Regions from separate parts of the Vibrio sp. STUT-A11 genome, predicted to be linked through region 1. Evidence: predicted binding sites of a transcription regulator. Region 1 holds the regulator's gene; each other region holds the start of a gene.
The links. The regulator PurR, encoded in region 1, represses purine synthesis genes. The targets are predictions, from matches to a motif close to TNANGNAAACGTTTNCNTNA.
Positions count from the first base shown of each region.

Region 2: a site for PurR is predicted at 3,756-3,775, ahead of OO774_RS14845 (uracil-xanthine permease family protein). Genes of this name have one in related genera too.
Region 3: a site for PurR is predicted at 2,907-2,926, ahead of glpX (class II fructose-bisphosphatase). Genes of this name have one in related genera too.
Region 4: a site for PurR is predicted at 1,552-1,571, ahead of purM (phosphoribosylformylglycinamidine cyclo-ligase). Genes of this name have one in related genera too.

Region 1 covers NZ_AP026763.1:2,248,276-2,254,137, reverse strand. Annotated here, with positions in the region: gene OO774_RS10585 (alpha/beta hydrolase) at 1-42, shown strand, start outside; gene OO774_RS10580 (DUF2007 domain-containing protein) at 243-566, opposite strand; gene OO774_RS10575 (TVP38/TMEM64 family protein) at 566-1,258, opposite strand; gene OO774_RS10570 (TfoX/Sxy family DNA transformation protein) at 1,441-2,031, opposite strand; cyclic di-GMP riboswitch class I at 2,148-2,236, opposite strand; gene purR (HTH-type transcriptional repressor PurR) at 2,502-3,506, opposite strand; gene torD (molecular chaperone TorD) at 3,938-4,585, opposite strand; gene torR (two-component system response regulator TorR) at 4,850-5,560, shown strand.
Region 2 covers NZ_AP026763.1:3,181,752-3,187,613, reverse strand. Annotated here, with positions in the region: gene ompR (two-component system response regulator OmpR) at 1-541, shown strand, start outside; gene envZ (two-component system sensor histidine kinase EnvZ) at 669-1,961, shown strand; gene OO774_RS14845 (uracil-xanthine permease family protein) at 2,205-3,593, opposite strand; gene recG (ATP-dependent DNA helicase RecG) at 3,806-5,862, opposite strand, start outside.
Region 3 covers NZ_AP026763.1:3,065,479-3,071,340, forward strand. Annotated here, with positions in the region: gene hslU (HslU--HslV peptidase ATPase subunit) at 1-302, shown strand, start outside; gene OO774_RS14320 (1,4-dihydroxy-2-naphthoate polyprenyltransferase) at 665-1,582, shown strand; gene rraA (ribonuclease E activity regulator RraA) at 1,659-2,198, shown strand; gene zapB (cell division protein ZapB) at 2,395-2,637, opposite strand; gene glpX (class II fructose-bisphosphatase) at 2,984-3,991, shown strand; gene OO774_RS14340 (metalloregulator ArsR/SmtB family transcription factor) at 4,283-4,897, shown strand; gene OO774_RS14345 (DUF3135 domain-containing protein) at 5,055-5,384, shown strand; gene OO774_RS14350 (DUF805 domain-containing protein) at 5,648-5,862, opposite strand, start outside.
Region 4 covers NZ_AP026763.1:821,635-827,496, reverse strand. Annotated here, with positions in the region: gene OO774_RS03875 (uracil-xanthine permease family protein) at 1-735, shown strand, start outside; gene upp (uracil phosphoribosyltransferase) at 829-1,455, opposite strand; gene purM (phosphoribosylformylglycinamidine cyclo-ligase) at 1,636-2,676, shown strand; gene purN (phosphoribosylglycinamide formyltransferase) at 2,851-3,498, shown strand; gene OO774_RS03855 (class II glutamine amidotransferase) at 3,581-4,426, opposite strand; gene lpcA (D-sedoheptulose 7-phosphate isomerase) at 4,484-5,059, opposite strand; gene fadE (acyl-CoA dehydrogenase FadE) at 5,415-5,862, shown strand, end outside.

The DNA of each region.
Region 1 (5,862 bases):
TACTCGATTGAGTTCATCAAGCAACAAACGTTAGTTGCGTAATCTATAAGGTCCTAGGTTTTAGGCCCTAGGGGAGCTCTAGCTCTCTTGCTGTATTCAGTTTTCCGTAAGCGAAGCGCACCGTATTCCAAAACAACAAATACCAACGTTCAATAAAAACACCGAAGTCCCCGCGAGCAATCCTAGGACCTAGGACCTAGGATCTAGGACCTATCGCCTTAACTACCCATCCCCTTAACTACCTATCCCCTTTCATCTATCTGATAGCCACACTGCCAGCACGCGCCAAATTGGCCTTCATTGAGTTCCGAACATTTAGGGCATGTCCAATCTTGATAGGTGTTTGGCTGTGTCTGTTTTTGATAGGCTTCAATAATAGCCAAGGCTCTCATCTTCTGTTCTGGATTCAATAACCAAACGTAAGGGTCGGTATCGTCGCCGAATGGTAACTCTCCTTTCAATCCGAAAATGCCTTCTCCTCGTACTTCACAAAAAATTTGCTCTGTTTTCAGCAACTCACAAACGATATGCGCTTCTGCCGGGTTTTTCGCAATAAATATCTTCATCAAGAGTTTCCATTTGGCTGCACTTGAGTGGGTCTGAATTTATTCATCAGCCATTTAGCAATGATAGGAAAAAGCCCAAGCAACGCAAATGAAGCTAACACGCTCGGTGAAACGATATCAGAGAGGCTTTCAATCGTTGCCAGTTGAGTACCTGCATTGAGATAAACAGCGGTGCCTGGAAGCATACCTATTTGGCTGGTCAAATAAAATCGGCCAACAGACATCGGGGTTAATCCCATCAATAGGTTGATTAGAAAGAAAGGAAATACAGGGATCAATCGTAATGAGAGTAGGTAAGATGCCCCGTCTTTTTTGACGCCTTGGTTAATCGCGTTGAGCTTTGAACCAAATTTTGTTTGTACCCAATCTCGTAATAAGTAACGACTACTCAGAAAAGCTAACGTTGCCCCGATCGTACTGGCAAATGAGACGAGAAGTAAGCTAGTCCAAAAGCCGAATAGAGCAGCGGCTAACAGAGTGACGACCGCTGCACCGGGAATAGAAAACGCGGTGATCGCGACATAAGCGACGAAATAGAGCGTAACAGCAAAGACAAACCGTTGATCGATATAGGCGTTAAGTGCGTCTTGCTGGGCTTTAGCGTTCTCTAAAGTGAGGTACTGGCTAAAGTTAACGGCTAATAAAATTATCGTTAACAGCAGTATTAACCCAAAAACCAGTTTTTTATTCATTGTCGTACTCCAGAAGAACAGCCTTGCTCTAAAACGTTAACAGGTACCAGTAGTTAAATATGGTACTCATAACAATCATTTGATATACAAAATAACAGACAGTTTGAGGCTGGAAAAAATTTCAAAAAAAACCGCAGTCGAAACTGCGGTTTTTATACATCGAAAAGGTTTATCTCTTTCGGCTAAGAGAGCGCACTTTTTAGCTCTTCCCTTCGAGATTGGGGAACAACGCTCCAATGAGTGCCGTTAATCGCCCCTTCTAAAGCCCATAGCAACTCAATGCTTACTTTTGCGGAGTGCGTATCACGTATCGCTTTGTAAGCGCCTAATGCGCCAGTTTCCTCAAGTTGTTCTACTGATTTAATACCAGCTTTCTTAAGCATTCGTTCTGTCGCTAGTCGTAAATTGGGTAGATCTTTCAACCTGTCAGGTTTACTACTGGCTTGCTGCTTTTTTTCTAAATTGGCTTGTTCTAACGACTTCTTCGCTACTTCTATCAAGCGTTCACTGGATTCCCATAAGTCGTCGGAAATCGCATAGTACTTAGTAACGACCGGGAAACCACGTTTCTTGTAAACGTACGGTTTTAGTCCTTGCTTCTCGAAGTTAGATGAAGTTTGTTGGTCTGCTCGTATATGAAGTTGATCATTCACAACCAGTGCAAACATCGTTTCATCAGCGAAAAGTCCGAAGCCACCAAACATTGAGCGCGACTTGATCGTACCAAGTGCCTCAAATAGCTTCATAGAATCTTTGAGTATCGGTTTATCCATGATGTGTTATCTCGGTGTAATTAATATTACGCCACCAAAAGTCAGGTCCGAGAGAGTAGCAAATACATGCAAGCACAATGTCATTAAAGGGTAAACTCATTATATGCATATTTGCCATCGGTAACCCCGCTACCTTCCATTTATCGAATGGTTAAGGCCGGAAGCTTTGCGTCCCACCCTTTCGGATGGTTTGCCCTGTGCGTGACAGGTAGAGAATACTTTTTATCTTGAATTAACATCACATTTCAGAGATCAAATTGTGATATTGCTTCAATAAAACGACCATGTTTTATGGGTTTAGTTTCGTATTTGAGATTGAAGGCTGAGCACAAGTTTGAGGCGATGTGAGGTGGATCGTGTTTAAAAAAAACAGTAACTTATAAAGCGTTTGCTGACTAAAGTGAACAAAAGGGTGATAAAGTTATTTTTCCGGACAAAAAATAAGCGCTCAGGTGAGCGCTTACTGGTCATTAATTGAGTTTTTTCACTGTATTTCGAACGACCAACTCTGGCTGCATTTCAAAAATGCGTTTTTCGTGTTCTTTGTCTTTAATACGTTCAAGCAGAATCTCGAAGGCATTTTTACCGACACGACGCTTTGGTTGGTGGATCGTTGTTAGCGGTGGCGAAAAGTATTCTGCCAACTCGATATTGTCGTAACCGATGACGGATACCTCGTCAGGAATCTTAATGCCATTCTGTTGTAGACGGCTCATGAGACCCAACGCCATGGTGTCATTGAAACAGAATACGGCTGTTGGGCGTTTTGCCATTGCGGTAATTTTGTCTGCGACCAAAACAGCGGTATCACATTCAAAGTTACCTTCAAAAAACCAGTCTTCGTTTACCGGTAGGTTTGCTTCTGCCATTGCTCGACGGAATCCAGCAATCCGCTCTTGGCATGCGAGTTTTTCAAAGTGACCACTTAAACAAGCAATATCGGTATGACCGTTATCAATCAGATACTTAGTCGCGATGTAACCGCCTTCCTCTGAGTTATCCATGATTTTGTCTGCTTGCGAGCTTTCTGGACCCCAATCCATGACTACTTTTGGAATATCAGCGTGACGGTCAAGCATTTGCTTCAGCTCTTCTGTCAGGTCGGAACACATCACCAGTATGCCATCGACACGCTTTTCGGCGAGCATGCGAATGTAATCTCGTTGCTTTTCATAAATACCACCAGTGTTACACAAGATAAGTGTGTAGCCTTGGCGGTAGCAGTAACTTTCTACACCATCGATAACTTCAGAGAAGAATAGGTTGGTAGATTGCGTTACCAACATACCGATAGTTCGCGTTGAGTTACATTTTAAGCTACGAGCAACCGCACTTGGTGCATAGTTAAGCTCATCAACCGCTTTCATTACTTTTTCTTGCGTTGCTTCTGCAACAAAGCGCGTTTTGTTGATAACGTGCGAAACAGTGGTGGTAGAAACGCCGGCTAATCGAGCAACGTCTTTTATAGTGGCCATAAATGGTGTCCTGTATCGAGCTACTAATATACCGTGGAAGATAAACCTAGTGCTGAGTGTTTGTGTAAACTTAGCGCAACATTAACAATGGCGCTGAGTCTGTTTAGCAGTGGTTACTCCGAAGTCGGTAGAGGGTAAGTAGCAACAGCGGTCGATAATGCTCATTTTCTTCAACCGAGTGAAGAAAGGTCATCAACCTATTAAGAAAACACAAAAACCGCTTTATTTCAGCGGTTTACATAAAATCATATTTAATCGTTTGCGTTCACATTTTAGCCCTATGCGAGCAGGCTGGCAATAATTTCAGCAATGGTTTTGTGTCTCTGAAGTCACATTTTGATTGCTAGAAAGCGAGCGCTTGGAACAATTTTAATAGTTAACGAATAAAAAATAGGGAACCTAATAGCCAGGCTCCCTAAAACAGGCGGCAATTATTCACCAAGAAGGTAAGCGCTGTCCAGTTTACAAAATGCAATTAATAGTTGCGCGACGCTGGCGTAGAAGCCAAAGTCATCCAATTGCTGACACTTTTGCGAGAATTGTGGTAACCAAGACATGAGTTGACCTTCGATAAATGCATTTTGTTTAACGAAGGCTGCTTCCATATGTTTTTCTTGTTCAAACTCATTAGAGCGGATGATCATGTTACCCAAGAAGTCCAGTTCTACCGCTAAGTGGTCGGCTGGTTCTTTTAGATTGTCGTCAACTTGGACACCATACTCAGCCATCAACTTTTCCATCTCTTCTGCTGGCTTGTCATTGAGCAAACCAGATTCGCCAATGTACATAGAAGCGTAGGGAAGCGCACCGTACTTTTCGGTTTTTAAGAACAGCTCACAAAAGTCCGCAGCAAGCTCTAGCTGAGCATCTGCGCGGTCTTGTAGGCGGTTCAGTGCGTCTACAAGGTTATCTATCGAGGGCTTGAGAGATTCATTTTCACCTAAGCCCGCCAAAAAGCTACGAATTTCGACACTATGGTAAGTCTCCAATTCTTTGTCTGTTAGTTCTTTGGCGAATAAGCTAGAAAACCACCAGTAAATTTCGGCACGTTTTTCATTAAAAGCTTTCACTTCTTGCATTTTAGGCTCCTGAATGATGCTCTATTTCTGGCACCACAAAATCAAATTCAGATATCCTTTAAGTGTAATCAATTAAAATGAACAGCAGTAACTATAACTATGATGTTTTATAGAGAAATATGTCCATTTGTTAACAGGGCTTGGTAAGCTTGTTTTGAATCAACAAAATCACTAAATCTTGCTTTTTAGTCCGCCTATGACTAGAAATGTTAATAGTTATGAATAGAATACATCTCGAATGATCAATGACAGAAAGTGGTGTAAATGAGCTATCACGTATTAGTCGTAGAAGATGATGTTGTAACGCGTAGTAAGCTAGCGGGTTATTTTCAAAATGAAGGTTATATAGTCAGTGAAGCAGAGAGTGGCACGCAAATGCGTGAGGTACTGCAAGCTGGCGATGTTGATCTTATCATGCTGGATATTAATTTGCCGGGTGAAGACGGCCTGATGCTTACGCGCGAATTACGCAGCCAATCGGATATTGGTATCATATTAGTTACAGGACGCACGGATAGCATCGACAAAATTGTTGGCCTGGAAATGGGGGCTGACGATTACGTCACCAAGCCTTTTGAACTTCGTGAGTTATTAGTTCGCGTTAAAAACTTGCTGTGGCGTATTTCGACCGCACGCAATGGGACAAGCAAGACAAACGAAACCAACGAGCAACATATTGTTCGTTTTGGCGAGTGGACGTTTGATATTCAACGTCGAGCGTTGAGCCGCAATGGTGAGCCAGTAAAACTAACCAAAGCCGAATACGAGCTTTTGGTGGCGTTGTCGTCTTATCCGAATCAAGTGCTGAGTCGTGAGCGTATTTTGAATATGATCAGTCATCGTGTGGATGCGCCCAATGACCGTACCATAGATGTATTAATTAGGCGTATGCGTGCCAAGATGGAGTTTGATCCCAAGAACCCACAAATTTTTGTCACGGTTCATGGCGAAGGCTACATGTTTGCCGGGGATTAATACCCAAAAAACAAGCTCAACAAAAGGAGAGCGCTAGCTTAAAGCCAATCGCGTAACGATTTTATCTGTGTCATTCCAGCGAGCTCAAGCGAGACTAGGAATCTAATCGCAGCGCGCTGAGCTGTTAATGAAATAATTTCGGCTATAAAGTGCGCGGAAATTAGATCCTGAATCACACTCCTTCGTCGTTGTTCAGGATGACTGGAGACTTAAACATGCCGTTAGCTACTAAACGAACGGCATTTAGCCGTTGCTCTCCTTTTTTGTTTCTCAAAGTTACCTTACGTAAAGCACTCGACGCA
Region 2 (5,862 bases), 930 kb from region 1:
TGAAGACGGTTTATCTATCTGTCGCCGCTTACGTAACGCGAACAACATGTTACCTATCCTGATGCTGACCGCAAAAGGTGACGAAGTTGATCGTATTGTTGGCTTAGAAGTCGGGGCAGACGATTATCTGCCAAAACCATTTAACCCGCGTGAGTTGCTGGCTCGCATTAAAGCGGTATTGCGCCGTCAAACCATCGAACTGCCGGGTGCGCCAAGCACGGAAGAAAAAGTGGTTGAGTTTGGTGAATTCCGTTTAAACCTAGGAACGCGTGAAATGTTCCGTGGCGAAGAAGCGATGCCGTTAACATCCGGTGAGTTTGCCGTATTAAAAGCCTTAGTCACCAATGCGCGTGAGCCAATGTCGCGTGACAAGCTGATGAATATGGCCCGTGGTCGTGAATATTCGGCGATGGAACGATCTATTGATGTACAAATTTCTCGTCTTCGTCGTATGTTGGAAGATGATCCGAGTAAACCACGCTACATTCAGACAGTATGGGGCTTAGGTTACGTATTTGTCCCAGACGGCAAAGAAGTATAATTGGCGTAACTGCACTCCGATATTTGTCTGTACATTCCGTCCTCTTGCATCTCCTGTATGAGGGCGGAAAATTGTGATTAGGCACATTCTTTTAGCAACACTCTGTTAGGATCACCAGGAACTGTCCATGCGAATCCGAAGCTCTCTCACTCAATCTATTCTGCTGTTCATTTCTTTGCTTCTCGCTAGCCAAGTTTTCTCTTATTACGCTGTTTTTAATTATGCGTTGATGCCGAGCCTGCAGCAGTTCAATAAAATTCTCGCTCATGAGCTCAATCTGGTACTTGATGCCGACGGAGAGCTTCAGTATGAGGCACCAATAAGGCGTCAGTTATTAGAAAGGCTGGGTGTAACGGTTCACAGTATTGATAGTGAAAGAGCGGACGAGTTTAATCATGCGATGTCGATTGAATTGATGTCGGAAGAAATGACTCAAGAACTGGACTCCCCGACTGAAGTGCGTTTGATGTTGGGCGAGGAGAGCTACATCTTGTGGATGCACATCGACAAGCTGCCCAACTCGCTTATTCGTATCCCGCTCTCAGAGCTGCAAGAAGAGGATTTTGCGCCGCTATTTCGTAACAGCCTGATTATGGCATTGCTGATTATCGCTGGTGGCTGGTTATTTATTCGTTTTCAAAACCGACCGTTACTGGCGTTAGAAAGAGCCGCCAAGGGGGTTGGACGAGGTGAGATACCGCCACCGATACCAGAGAAAGGCGCGTTAGAAATTCGCGCGGTGACCCGTGCTTTTAATCAGATGTCGAAAGGTATTCAGGAGCTGGAAGAAGATCGCGCCTTGTTGATGGCGGGGATCAGCCACGATTTACGTACACCTCTAACTCGAATTCGTCTGGCGACAGAAATGATGTCACCTGAAGAAAGCTATCTAGCGGAAGGCATCATCAGCGATACGGAAGAGTGCAATGAAATCATCAGCCAATTTATGGACTACCTCAAGCCAGTGAACAACCAGACGTTTGAGGCCGTATACCTGAACGACATTGTCTGTGATGTTGCGGGCGCAGAAGGCAGTGAAGAACAGGAAATTGAGACACGGATTGAAGCGTCCATCAAACCTGCTTTGGGCAATTCGATTGCGATAAAACGTGCTGTGACGAACCTAGTGGTCAACGCGGTTCGCTATGGCAATGGCTGGGTCAAAGTATCGACGGGTATGACCGCAGATAACCAACTGGTTTGGGTCACAGTGGAAGACAATGGCCCCGGTATTGAACCGGATCAGGTCGGTAAGTTGTTTGAACCGTTTACGCGTGGAGATACGGCACGAGGCAGTGAAGGGACCGGGCTTGGTCTGGCGATCGTCAAGCGCATTGTCAGCCAGCATTCAGGCTCGGTTGTGATGCGCAATCGTAGTGAAGGTGGCTTAATCGCACAAATCAGCTTCCCGACCAAGTAATACCATATCGTAGTAAATTGCTGGTCATTCCTGCGAGCCGTAGCGAGACTAGGAATCTACTATCAGCGTGCAGAACAGGTACAGGAATCATTTTGGCGATATAGTGATCGGATAGAAGATTCTGAATCATGCTCCTTCGTCGCTGTTCAGAAAGACGGGAGAGTGTAATATGCCGTTCGCGGTTAAACGAACGGCACTAAGCCTCAGTTGTGAGATCGGGCTTTTCTCATCCTATTGATCAGTCTAGGATTCTTTGACCTCTTGAACTTCTGGTTCTTCGTCTTCCAGTTTCTCTGGCAATAGCAGGTTTAGGATGATGGCAGTGATACCGCCAGCAGCAACACCCGTCGAGAAGATGCTCTTAATAAATTCCGGCATGAATTGCAGAATTTCTGGCTTCTGAGCAATACCAAGGCCCATCGAAAAAGACAACGCCATGATCAGAATCGCACGGCGGTCGAGATCAACACGAGAGATAATACGCACACCTGCCGCGGCAATCGTACCAAACATCACGATGGTTGCGCCGCCAAGTACAGGCTCTGGAATCAACTGCACAAAGCTCGCAACACCAGGGAATAAACCAAGTAAAACCAGCATAGCGGAGATGAAATAACCCACGTAACGGCTTGCGACGCCTGTCAGCATGATGATGCCGTTGTTTTGGCTGAACGTCGAGTTCGGGAAGCTGTTAAAGACCGCTGCGATAGCTGAGTTTAAACCGTCCGCCAGCACGCCACCTTTGATGCGCTGCATATAAACCGGGCCTTTAACTGGCTCGCCGGATACTTCTGACGTTGCGGTAATATCGCCGATCGCTTCCAGCGCAGTAATGAAGAAGATTAGTACCAGTGGAATAAACAACGACCAGTCAAACGCCAAGCCGTATTGCATTGGGATTGGCAGCGCAACCAGGTTGGTCTCACTTAGCTGTGATGTGTCCACCATGCCCATAAAGTAGGCCATGATATAGCCAACCAGTATTGCAATGACAATCGAAGCAACGCGAATGTAAGGGTTATTTGAGCGGTTCAGAATAACGATTAGGCCCAGTACCGTGCCAGCCAGCGCTAACTTATCCAGACTACCGAACGTGCCATCACCCATCGCAGCATAGCCACCACCCATTGAGACTAATCCAACTTGAATCAATGTCAGACCAATCAGAGTCACCACAATACCTGAAACCAGCGGAGTGATGATGCGGCGAGCGTGCTCAAGCACTCGAGACAGCAGAATTTCCGCGAAGGAAGCGACCAGAATCGTGCCGAATATGGCGGCCATCATTGTGCTAATGTCAGCACCGCCGGCTTTCAATGACAAGCCAGCACCAATGATTGGACCTAAAAAGTTAAAGCTGGTGCCTTGTACTGACAATAAGCCAGAGCCTATCGGACCAAAAGTACGAATCTGAATAAATGACGACACACCAGAAGCAAACAGAGACATGCTGATAATGGTGTTTGTCTGATCGGCTGGTACGCCTAAGGATTGGCAAATGATCAACGAAGGGGTGATAACCGCAACGAACATCGCTAAAAGGTGCTGAATGGCGGCGAAAATCGTTTGTGGTAGTGGTGGGCGATCATTTAATTGATAGACCAGTTCCGAAGATCGGTTTGAAGTTGTCATGGTTTGTCTCGCTTGTCGCAATATTGATTACCCAGCGCTCGCTGAATGGGAGTACTGGGAGGAGGTGACGTTTTGATCTGTGATTGCTGTTAATCAGTGTCAACTCAGATTGGTTTGGGTAAATACCCTAATTTTGTGCGCGATTATAGAGTGATTTATTTAAAAAGCAAACGATTGCCATGAGGCGTTGATAATCAGTTAATCGGACAATTTTAAGCTTTGGAGTAAATATCCCGTTCACCTAACCAACGGTCGATAATCGCCGTGGCATTAGTAGGGTAATTGTCGTGGATATGGCGCGCTATGCGTTGAACTTCGGGTATTAAGCGCTGATCACGAACCAAGTCCGCAATTTTAAAATCTGCCAGACCGGTTTGCTTGGTACCTAATAACTCACCAGGGCCACGGATCTCCAAATCTTTCTGCGCAATGACAAAGCCGTCGTTGCTTTCACGCAGAACGCCGAGGCGCTTTTGTGCGGTTTTTGATAGCGGTGAATGATAGAGCAGAACACAATGACTAGCGACTGAGCCTCGTCCAACACGGCCTCTTAGCTGGTGGAGCTGAGCTAAACCGAGTCTCTCCGGGTTTTCGATGATCATCAGGCTTGAGTTGGGTACGTCAACACCAACTTCTATCACGGTTGTTGCGACAAGTAGGTGCAGTTTGTTGTCTTTAAAATCCTGCATCACCGCTTGTTTTTCCGCTGGCTTCATACGGCCATGAACCAAACCAATTTTTACATCAGGTAGCTTGCGTTGCAGTTCTTCAGCAGTATCAGCGGCAGCTTGTGCCTCCAATACCTCAGACTCATCAATCAGTGTACACACCCAGTAGGCTTGCTTACCTTCGTTGAGACAGGCATGGCGAACTCGTTCTACGATGTCGTCGCGCTTGGTATCGGGAATCGCGACGGTTTGAATCGGAGTTCGGCCCGGCGGTAATTCGTCAATTACTGAGGTTTCTAAATCGGCGTAAGCGGTCATCGCCAGGGTGCGCGGGATAGGGGTAGCGGTCATGATGAGCTGATGTGGGTAAGCGCCTTGCTTGGCCCCTTTCTCACGTAACTCTAAGCGCTGGTGGACGCCAAAGCGGTGCTGTTCATCAATAATCACCAGTGCCAGATGATTGAATTCAACATGTTCCTGGAAGAGCGCGTGAGTACCCACTACCATTTGCGCCTCACCACTGGCAATGCGTGCAAGCTCGGCTTCTTTGGCTTTCCCCTTTAATTTACCCGCCAGCCAGCCCACTTGGATTCCCATTGATTCAAGCCAGTTGGCAAAGTTGATGGCATGCTGTTCGGCCAGAAGCTCAGTCGGTGCCATTAGTGCGACCTGATAACCGTGCTCGATAGCGCGAACCGCAGCAAGTGCCGCGACGAGGGTTTTCCCTGAGCCGACATCGCCCTGAACAAGGCGCATCATCGGGTGAGGCTTCTCCAGATCGGCTTCAATCTCTTTTACGACTCGTGTCTGAGCGTTGGTTGGTGAGAACGGCAGTTGTGCCAGCAGTTGGTTCTTCAGTTTTTCACAAGGAGCAAGTGGCAAAGCAATATCTTGCTGTCCTTTACTGCGCACCGCCAGCATAGATAAGTTCTGAGCCAGCAGTTCTTCCATGATCAGACGAATTTGTGCCGGATGCTTACCTTCATCAAATTCATCTAAGTTGATCGTTGGGGGCGGTCGGTGAATGGTGTGCAGCGCCTGAGACATGGTGATTTGGTGATCGTATAAACCCGCTGGCAGTAACTCTTGTACGGCGGCTTTATCCAATAACGCTAATGCCTGTTCGCTCAGGTTACGCAGGGTGATTTGTCTTAGGCCATCTGTAGTGGGATAAACGGGCGTCAGGCTTTGTTCTACATCTGGCTTTTGTTCGCTGATGTAGAACTTGTAATCTGGGTGGACGATTTCTAAACCCATTCCACCACGTTTTATTTCCCCGTAAGCGTGTACTAACTTACCTTGAGAAAAGTTGTTCTTCATGGCGGCGGTAAAATTGAAAAAACGCAGCGTAATAGTGCCGTTACCATCACTGATTTTTACCGTGAGCATTTTGCGTTTACCGAAAATGGTATCCACGGCCATCACCTTGCCTTGTACTGCGGCCCACAGCCCTGCATGGAGCTTAGCAATAGGATAAATACGGGTACGATCTTCGTAACGAAGTGGCAGGTGAAACAGTAAATCCTGAACCGAATGCAAGCCAACTTTGGCTAGTTTTTCTGCGACTTTCGCGCCAACCCCAGAAAGGGAAGTTAATGGAA
Region 3 (5,862 bases), 820 kb from region 1:
TGACGGAACCAAAAGCCTCATTGACTGAGCAATACATCGCGTTGATGAAGACAGAAGATGTCGACATTGAGTTTACTGAAGACGGTATTACGCAAATTGCCGAAGCCGCGTGGACAGTAAACGAAAGCACAGAAAACATCGGTGCTCGTCGTCTGCATACCGTGATGGAACGTCTGATGGACGAAATCTCTTACGATGCTGCCGAGCAATCTGGCGCTAAGTTTGTGATTGATGCAGCCTACGTGCAAGCGCGCTTGGGCGATACGATTGAAGATGAAGATCTAAGCCGCTTTATTCTGTAATAACATAGGTTCTAGGATCCTAGGTGGCTAGGGTCTAGGACCTTCTTGGATTACGGATTAAGGATTACGGATTACGGATTACGGATTACGGATTACGGATTACGGATTACGGATTACGGATTACGGATTATTTATTAACCACCCAGTCCAATGTCAAGCATTTCGGTATTCCGTAAGCGAAGCGTCCCGTATTCCAAGAAAACAAACGCAAACGCCAAAGAGATACGCCGAACTTTCAGCTAACTCACCTAACTACCTAGAACTTCTTATTTCCCCAACTCTCTTTGACTTGTTTCAGGTCAATAGCGCATCTGCTTCTTTATGCTTATACTGGACAAATCGGTTACTAGCACGAAATATCCATGAAACAATCTTTACAGATCTGGCTCGACGCCGCTCGTCCTAAGACATTACCACTGGCATTAGTCTCTATTCTTACCGGTAGTGTGCTCGCGTATGCAGCGGGGCAATTCTCAATGCCTATTTCCCTGATGGCGTTTATCACCGCGACTCTGTTACAGATCCTTTCCAATCTGGCCAACGATTATGGCGACGCAGTAAAAGGCACCGATAATGAAGCACGCCTTGGTCCACTGCGCGCTTTACAGTCGGGTGCAGTAACTAAAGAGCAAATGAAGCAAGCAATCGTCTTCAACATCGTGCTTACTATTATTTCCGGTCTGATCTTAGTGTTTTACTCTTTGAGCTCTTTGGAAAGCATTCTCACCTTCATCGGATTAGGTATTCTTGCCATCCTCGCTGCCATTGCCTACACCATGGGCAGTAAACCCTACGGTTATGTTGGATTAGGCGATATTTCTGTGTTTCTGTTTTTTGGTTTGCTTGGCGTATCCGGTACTTATTTCCTGCATACCGGACATGTCGATACCACGCTCTTCTTACCCGCTTTAGGTTGTGGCTTACTTGCTGTTGCAGTACTGAACATCAATAACATGCGTGATATTGAAAACGATCGAGAGTGTGGAAAACGAACTGTCGCGGTGCGCTTAGGCCAACAGAAGGCCAAGCAATACCATTTCATCTTATTGGGTGGCGCTATTCTCGCTTTCGCTGTTTACTTGCTTATTCAGGACAAACCGGTTTGGATCAGTTTGCCATTCTTATTAAGCATTTACTTTGTCGCTCACCATGGCAAAGCCGTTTGGGAAACCGAAAAGCCCGCACAGATCGCACCTATGATGCCAGTCATCGTTAAATGCTCACTGGTCACCAACGTTTTATTTGCAACAATTGTGGTAGCTCAAACTCTGGTAAGTTAAAAAAGGATTGTCATTGCATTGACTTAATGCCCAGATATACTCAAAGACAACCAGTTTCTGTTTAGAAAGGTACGCTATGGAATACAATACCTCGGCACTCTGTGATATTTACCTCGAGCAGGTAGATGTGGTTGAACCAATGTTCAGTAATTTTGGCGGTCGCGCTTCCTTTGCCGGACAAATCACCACCATCAAGTGTTTTGAAGACAATTCTCTGATCCGTGAAACGTTAGAGCAAGATGGCTTAGGTCGCGTACTGCTAATTGACGGCGGTGGTTCCTTACGCAAAGCTCTTGTCGACGCAGAAATTGCCACCATTGCAGAAGAAAATGAGTGGGAAGGCATTGTCGTATACGGCTGCGTTCGTGAAGTTGATGAACTGGAAGATATGAATCTGGGTATTCAGGCTCTGGCTTCTATTCCTGTCGGCGCATCTAGCCAGGGCATTGGAGAATTCGATATCCCAGTGAACTTTGGCGGTGTTAGCTTTCTACCAGAAGACTACATTTACGCGGACAGCACTGGCATCATTCTGTCTCCAGAACCGCTCAATATCGACCTTGAACTGGATGAGACGGAAGAAGAAGTTTTAGAGGTACTAGATCCTAGGGATTAGGTTCTAAGGTCCTAGATCCTAGGGGGCTAGGTCCTAGGTGTGTTTGCGGTTAGTGAAGTGGATAAACGCTAAGTTTAGTTTTACTGTTTTTGAATACGGATTACAGAGCACTGAAAAGTTGACTTTTTACTCTGTAATCCAAACAAGCTCTATCTAGGACCTAGGATTCTAGAACCTAGGTCCTTATTTCCCTGGATTACTCCACTTCTTCCATTTTGCCAAGTAGTGCACGAATGCGCTCTTGCCACTGCGCGTGCTCTTGCTGTGCTTGCTCAGCTTTTTGCTCAAGCTCTTCGCGTTGCGTGCGAAGCTCGTTTGCTTGTGCTTCTAGTTTTACTTTATCTTCTTTCAGCTCTTCAACTTCCATTTGAAGAAGAGTGATTGTGTCAACTGCAGTTTGAATTTTAGATTCTAGTTGTGCGAGTACTTCAAAAGACATCTTGGCCTACCTATGTTGTTCCGTTGGGATGATGCATGCGACAAGCGCGCACCTTACCTATATAAGGTTATTCTACTCAGCGTTGCGACGAGAAACACTCACTATATTCGATATTTTGCATCATTCGGTTAAAAAACCGGCGCAATCTCACTAAATGCTGACTTTTCTGATCACCGACGCATTTTTGAGCAAGATATTTGCCTCTCGCCACGCGAAAAACTCACTCAGTATTGATCAAATTCAACTTAACCAAAGTAAAAGCTCGGCAAAAACGCAAACGTTTAACACTCGTTATGGTAAAATCGCCGCGCAAATTCTTCTTCCCTCTTGCTTACTTGGAGACATCATGAAACGTGATTTAGCAATGGCATTTTCCCGTGTTACTGAAGGTGCAGCACTGGCTGGTTATAAATGGCTTGGTCGCGGCGATAAAAACGCAGCGGACGGTGCAGCCGTTGAGGTTATGCGCACACTACTGAACAAAACAGAAATCAGCGGTGAAATTGTTATTGGCGAAGGTGAAATCGATGATGCACCAATGCTGTACATCGGTGAGCAAGTGGGTATTGGTGGCGATGAAGTCGATATTGCAGTCGATCCTATCGAAGGCACACGCATGACGGCCATGGGTCAATCCAATGCTTTAGCGGTTCTCGCCGCTGGTGAAAAAGGCAGCTTCCTTAAAGCGCCTGACATGTACATGGAAAAACTGGTGGTTGGCCCTGGAGCAAAAGGCGTTATCGATTTAGAGAAGCCTCTAAAAGAAAACCTAGAGAACATCGCCAATGCACTAAACAAAACTCTAGACACTTTAGTTGTGATCACGCTGGCTAAACCTCGTCACGACAACGTGATTGCAGAAATGCAGGCAATGGGCGTACGCGTATTTGCTGTGCCAGATGGTGACGTGGCAGCTTCAATCCTGACTTGTATGCCAGACAGCGAAGTGGACGTGATGTACTGCATCGGTGGCGCACCTGAGGGCGTTGTTTCTGCAGCGGTGATTCGTGCGCTAGACGGTGACATGCATGGCCGCCTGCTTCCTCGTCATGAGGTGAAAGGCAATACCGAAGAAAACCGCATCTACGGCGCTGCAGAGCTAAAACGTTGTGAAGAGATGGGCGTGAAAGCAAACGTCGTGTTGAAAATGGAAGACATGGCATGCAGCGATAACGTTGTGTTCTCCGCGACAGGCATCACCAAAGGTGATCTGCTAGAAGGCATTACGCGCCAAGGCAATATCGCAACAACCGAAACGCTACTTATTCGTGGTCGCTGCCGCACCATTCGTCGCATCAAGTCGATCCACTACTTAGAACGTAAGGATCAAGAAGTGCGCGATATTATTCTTTAGTCATAAAGATCCTAGGACCTAGGTTAATAGGTCCTAGGTTAATAGGTCCTAGGTATGTCTGCGGTAAGTTCAGTGATAAACGTAAGCTCCGGTGTTTGCTGTTTTGGATTACGGAATACAGAATACAGAAATGCTTGACATCAGGTTTGGGTGGTTGAACATTAATCCGTAGTCAGAAACTCCCTCTAGGACCTAGGATCCTAGTCCCTCGAACCTCCCCTCCCTAAGTCAACACTTTTCTTTATAAAACCTATCGCGCATAATATCTACTGACACATAAATGGTGGGAATATGAAAACCGTAGATAGGATATTACAAATCGTTAAGCGTGACGGCTCTGTCACAGCAAAACAACTCTCTTCTGAGCTTGGCATGACAACCATGGGTGCACGCCAGCATCTGCAAGGCTTGGAAGACGATGGCATCCTGTCTATTTACGATGTAAAAGTCAAAGTTGGTCGCCCGACCCGACATTGGGCTCTCACCCAGAAAGGCCATGAGCAGTTTGCTGACCGCCATGGTGAACTCACCGTACAATTCATTGAAGCCGTTGAACACATCTTTGGTAAAGACGGTCTCGAGAAAGTGACCTCTGAGCGCGAAAAACTCACGTTACAAAACTATCGCCAGCATCTTGAACCATGTGACACGCTAGAAAGCAAATTGAAAACACTCGTCTCATTAAGAGAGCAAGAAGGTTATATGGCCGAACTCGATCAAGACGAGCACGGTTTCATCTTAATTGAGAACCACTGCCCTATTTGCAAAGCCGCAACGCGTTGTCCTAGTCTCTGCCAGTCAGAGTTAAGCGTGTTCCAAGCTCTGCTTGGCGATGAAACTCGTGTGGAGCGCACAGAACATATCATTAGCGGCCAGCGACGCTGTGTATACCGTATTCAAGCGTAAGCAATGATTAGAAACTCGCAGCTTCTCCCTACAACTCAACTATTAAAATGCTCTCTTAACTCTGAGACGACAGAGTAATTTCGCCTTTCTCCTCTTCTCTGTGATGTACGCTTTTAATATCGAAGCGTAACTATCCTTATGGATTAGGAGACAAACGATGGCCAATCTGCGTACTCACAAAGTGCAATCTCTGCCTTCTTTCGACGAACTGATGAAAATGGCACAGGATGATCCGGAAGCTTTTGAGCAATTCCGCCAAGATAAAGCGCGCGAGATGATTGAGGGAGCATCGGAAAACATGCAACCAAGATTGTGGGCACAACAAAGTCACATCGACAGAGTGATCAACAACTGCAAAAACCCAAACCATACCAACGTGGTATTAATGAATGAGTTACAAAAGCAGCTGATGAAATTTAGAGATGCGTTGCAAGGCAACACACCAGCTGAACAGGCTGATAATATCGTCCAGCTCAGGGAAAATTAAGGTCCTAGATCCTAGGGGACTAGGTCCTAGAAGTTTTTGTGGTAAGTTCAGTTAGAAATATAAGATCAGGTACTTGCTTATTTGGATTACAGGGCGCTTCGCTTACGGAATACCGAAATACTTGACATTGGGCTTGAGTGGTTGAAAATTAATCCGTAATCCGTAATCCGTAATCCGTAATCCGTAATCCAAAACAGCAAATACAAATGCTTAATCGGGCATAACAGTTCCAGCGAATAATCCTAGAACCTTCAACATTAGTTCTACTCTACCGGATCAGGGCCGTACTTATTGGGGCCTGTTGTTCCTTTCAGAAAACCACACTCAACTAAAATCCATACGCCACAAATTAAAGAAATCGACGCGATAAACAGTTGTGGTGTGGCAGGTTCTTGTGAAATCGGACTCGTCATTGGTGTGGTAAGTCGGCCAAAAACCAAAGGGATATTCAGGGCTAGCCAATAAATCGATTTATCAC
Region 4 (5,862 bases), 1.4 Mb from region 1:
CCAATTGTTGGTGGTATCTTAGCGGGTTACTCTGTCTCTCTTGCCTACGGAGTGGTTGATTTTACCCCTGTTGCTCAAGCAGCTTGGCTGGCGATGCCAAACTTCACTACGCCTGAATTCAACATCAATGCCATCCTATTTATGATCCCAGTGGCTATCGCACCCGCAGTGGAACACGTTGGTGATATGCTGGCTATTTCAAATGTGACAGGCAAAGATTACCTTAAAAAACCTGGTCTGCACCGCACAATCGCGGGTGACGGGGTAGCAACTATGGCTGCTGCTATGGTCGGCGCGCCACCAAATACAACCTACAGTGAAGTCACTGGCGCAGTCATGCTAACCAAGGCATTCAACCCAAAAATCATGACATGGGCAGCCGTGACTGCAATTGTTCTGGCTTTAGTTGGAAAGTTAGGCGCTATCCTGCAAACCATCCCTGTACCGGTAATGGGTGGCATCATGATCCTACTGTTTGGTTCTATTGCTACCGTGGGCCTGAACACGCTGATCAAAAACCACGTTGATCTACACAAATCTCGTAACCTGGTTATCGTTGCTGTTACGCTAGTATTTGGTATTGGTGGCATGGCTTTCGGCATTGGTGAATTCAGCCTACAAGGCGTTAGCTTGTGCGGTATCGTGGCAATCATTCTTAACCTGGTTCTTCCTCATGACTTGGGTGAAAACCATGTAGTTGATAACGCTCAGATCGAAGAAGACAAAGCGAACTAAATCGTAAGTTCAATTCGACACGTACAAAAAAGGCTTGGTAATAACCAAGCCTTTGTTTTTTGTTCAGAACTGAATCTGCGTTTTGTTTTACGCTTATTTAGTACCGAAAATCTTGTCACCCGCATCACCTAGACCAGGAACGATGTAACCTTTGTCGTTTAGTTTCTCGTCGATCGCCGCAGTGTATAGCTCAACATCTGGGTGTGCTTTTTCTAGCGCTTCGATACCTTCAGGCGCTGCTACCAGAACAAGTACTTTAATCTGGTTACAACCTTTCTCTTTCAGAAGGTCAATAGTCGCGATCATAGAACCGCCAGTTGCTAGCATTGGGTCAACAACCAGTGCGATACGCTCATCAATGTTAGAAGCAAGCTTGTTAAAGTATGGTACTGGCTCAAGCGTTTCTTCATCACGGTAGATACCTACCACACTGATACGTGCACTTGGCATATGCTCAAGAACACCATCCATCATGCCCAGACCAGCACGCAGGATTGGCACAACGGTTACTTTCTTACCTTTAATCTGGTCAACTTCTACTGGACCATTCCAACCATCGATAGTAACTTTCTCTGTTTCAAAGTCTGCTGTCGCTTCGTAAGTAAGTAGGCTACCGACTTCAGTCGCTAACTCACGAAAACGTTTTGTGCTGATGTCACCTTCTCTCATTAGACCAATTTTATGTTTTACTAGAGGGTGTTTTACTTCAACAACTTTCATGTCCATCTCCGGCTATAATAGGCAATATTTAAACAAACCTTCAGATTATACATGATTTCCACGGGGAAAGCAGGATATATCACTGAAGAAAAAAACTCGCGCAAACGTTTGCTATCTGTATTTAAGCACTGGTAGAATAGCGCCGTTTTCATATCCAACTTAAATACCGAGGACTTCCCTGTGAGTGGTAATAACTCTTCTCTTAGCTATAAAGACGCTGGTGTTGATATTGATGCAGGCAACGCGCTTGTAGATCGTATTAAAGGTGCGGTAAAACGTACTCGTCGCCCTGAAGTGATGGGTGGTATCGGTGGTTTTGGCGCTTTATGCGAATTGCCGACAAAATACAAACAACCTGTATTGGTTTCTGGTACTGACGGCGTAGGTACAAAACTTCGCCTGGCACTGGATATGAACAAGCACGACACTATCGGTGTTGACCTGGTTGCAATGTGTGTAAACGACCTGATCGTACAAGGCGCTGAACCATTGTTCTTCCTTGATTACTACGCAACAGGCAAGCTAGATGTCGATACCGCAGCAGACGTTGTTTCTGGAATCGCAGATGGCTGTTTGCAAGCGGGTTGTGCCCTAATCGGTGGCGAAACTGCTGAAATGCCAGGCATGTACGAAGGTGAAGACTACGACGTAGCTGGCTTCTGTGTAGGCGTTGTAGAAAAAGAAGAAGTGATCGACGGTACAAAAGTAGCGGCGGGTGATGCTCTTATCGCAGTAGGCTCAAGCGGCCCCCACTCAAACGGTTACTCTCTGGTTCGTAAGATCCTTGAAGTATCTGGCGCAGACAAAAACGAAATGCTAGAAGGTCGTACTATCGGTGAGCACCTTCTGGAACCAACTAAGATTTACATCAAATCAGCACTTAAAATGATTGAGAAGCACGACATTCATGCTATTTCTCACATCACTGGTGGTGGTTTCTGGGAAAACATCCCGCGCGTTCTTCCTGAAGGCACTAAAGCAGTGATCGACGGTAACAGCTGGGAATGGCCAGTGATTTTCCAATGGCTACAAGAGAAAGGTAACGTAGAAACACACGAAATGTACCGTACATTCAACTGTGGTGTTGGTCTAATCGTTGCCCTGCCTAAAGATCAAGCGGAAGCAGCGGTTGCACTTCTGCAACAAGAAGGCGAAAACGCATGGGTGATTGGTGAAATCGCTCAAGCAGAAGCAAATGAAGAACAAGTTGAAATTAACTAACTTGCGATTCTTGCTCAAAAAGTAAAAAGAATGAGGACGCTATGTCCTCATTTTGCTATCTGGAACTCGAAAACCATTTAAATAGTAGGTGATACCAAGCTAGCAATAAGAGAATCATTCTTGCTGACATTGGTATAATTTAAAAACCTACAGTAGTAAGGCAGTCTCAACATCATGAAAAATATAGTGGTCCTCATTTCTGGTAGTGGCAGTAACCTACAAGCGATACTGGAAGCGTGTGAAGCGAATATGCCTGACGCACAAGTCGCTGCCGTTTTCTCAAATAAAGCGGACGCTTACGGATTAGAGCGCGCGAAACAATTTAATGTTGCAGGCCATTTTATCGACCCAAAGGCATTTGAGTCACGTGACGCATTTGATGCAGAATTGATGAATCAAATCGACCAATATCAACCAGATGCAGTGGTATTGGCTGGTTACATGCGTATCCTCAGCAGCGAATTTGTTCAACATTACATGGGTAAGATGATCAACATTCACCCTTCGCTACTGCCAAAGTACCCAGGCTTACACACTCACCAACGTGCGATTGACGCTCAAGATAAAGAGCACGGCACCAGTGTGCACTTCGTAACAGAAGAGCTAGACGGTGGTCCGGTTGTTCTGCAAGCAAAAGTACCGGTATTTGAAGATGATGATGCGAGCACCCTTGCCGCTCGTGTTCAAACCCAAGAGCACAAAATCTACCCGATTGTCACCAAATGGCTTGTTGAAGACAGATTAAAGATGCAAGACGGCAAAGCGTGGTTAGACGGCAAAGAGCTTGGCGCTCACGGCTATGCTGCCGCTGAGGAAGAGTAGCACTCTTCGGGTAAACTCAAAACCAAATCAAAAAGGCAGCCTTATCACACTGGCTGCCTTTTTAATTGCTGGAAAGTGTTAGTTACTCAAGAGGTTCCGTCGGTGCCTGGCTGGCGACTTTCTTTGGCGCGAATGCAACGTCTTTCAGCGCTGCTGCATTATCATCAACCAACTCACCTAAATGAAACAGACCATACTCACCTGGCTTCATTCTCTGCCATGCCTCATTACCGGTAAGCGGTTGAGTCGCAATAACAGAAACAACGTCATTTGGTGTTGTTTCTTCCTGGAAGTTAATTTCAACATCTTCATCCAGTAGTGCCGCTTTACCAAAAGGCGCTCGTCGCGTAATCCAATACAGGTGATTGGTGCAATACGTCATGACAAACTCACCGTCACTCAGCAGCATGTTAAATACGCCCTTTTCTTTCAGTTGATCACAACATTTTGCGACGTAGACAAAAACCGATGCCATATCCTCCGGAGGCTCTGGGTATCTATCTTCCATCTGTTTCAATAACCAACAAAACGCCAGTTCACTATCCGTTTGACCTACCGGGCGGTGTCGCCCCGTATGCAGGTCCTGGTAGCCTGTTAGCTGACCATTGTGAGCAAATGTCCAGTACTTACCCCACAACTCACGTGTAAATGGGTGCGTATTTTCTAAATTGACCCCGCCACGATTAGCCTGTCGAATATGGCTGACAACAGCGCGGCTTTTGATCGGGTAGTTCTGAACCAGTTCTGCTATTTTTGAATCGCAGCTTGGCTTCGGATCTTTAAACGTCCGAAATCCTTTACCTTCATAGAAAGTGATTCCCCAACCATCACGGTGCGGACCAGTTCGACCTCCGCGCTGCATCAGGCCGGTAAAACTGAAACAAATATCCGTTGGAACATTGGCGCTCATGCCGAGCAATTCACACATGGTTTAAAGAACTCCTTACCTAAAATGCCAACCTTAAAACCGGAACGGCCGCCTTAATTATTCCATCTCTTTTTCGATCAACTGAATAACAATGTGAATAATTTTAATATGGACTTCCTGGATACGATCAGCGTAGCCAAAATGAGGCACACGAATCTCAACGTCTGCCAGACCTGCAATTTTACCACCGTCTTTACCTGTCAGTGCAATGGTCTTAATGCCTTTTGCTTTCGCGGCTTCAATGGCTTTAAGAATGTTACCTGAGTTACCCGATGTCGATAAACCAAACAGTACATCGCCTTTACGGCCTACTGCTTCAACATAACGAGAGAAAACAAAATCGTAACCAAAATCGTTACTCACACAAGAAAGGTGGCTTGGGTCAGAAATTGCAATGCCTGCATAACCCGGTCGATTATCACGGTAACGACCCGTCAATTCTTCAGCGAAATGCATTGCATCACAGTGTGAACCACCGTTACCGCATGAAAGCACCTTGCCCTCTTGCTTAAAAGAATCCGCAATCATTTTCGCAGCCGCTTCGATTTGAGCGATATTGTGGTCATCGCTTAAAAATTTGTTGAGCACTTCAGCAGCTTCGTTCAATTCACTTTTAATCAGATCTTGGTACATAAGACGTTCTCTTTATTATCTCGGCCCTCAGTATGCTTTCACATTACCTTGGCAAATGGTTCTAATGCCAAGCGGGCATCAGACATTTCGTTACAGAGAGTTTACCCATAAACGAGAATTAGTGTCGATAGTGAACCAACAGATTTGGACAACCAGCAGGAATAAACATCGCAACCTGCTTAATAAATCAGCATCAAAATCTCATTTTTAGAATTTTTACTCTACTTAGATCACTTTTTACCCAACCTTATGTTTTACATTTTATTAATATATTGATTACAATTTCAGGACTGGTTAGACCTCTTATCAGAAGACAGACATACAACACTTACAAAGTCTGAAAAGGAAAATACATATGGACATCTTGCTTTCAATCATTGCGATGACAATCGTCTTAGGCTTTACGCTCTATCATCGAATGCCACTCGTAAAATCTGTCAGCTTTCTAACTGCTACCATGTTAGTGCTGACTATCGCTGGTTCTGCAGGCTTTTGGGGCTGGGCGGTTTACATCCTTGCCATCGCTATATTTGCCGTATCTAGTATTCGTCAATCTCTGTTCAGTGGTAAGGCGTTAGCTGCCTTCAAAAAAGTCCTTCCGGCCATGTCTCAAACTGAGAAAGAAGCCTTAGATGCAGGTACGGTCTGGTGGGAAGCTGAGCTCTTTAAGGGTAAACCTGAGTGGCAAAAGCTGCATGCTATTAAAGCACCTAAGCTGAGTACGGAAGAACAGGCATTCCTTGATGGCCCAGTTAATGAAGTCTGTGCCATGGTTAACGACTTTCAGGTGACCCATGAACTGG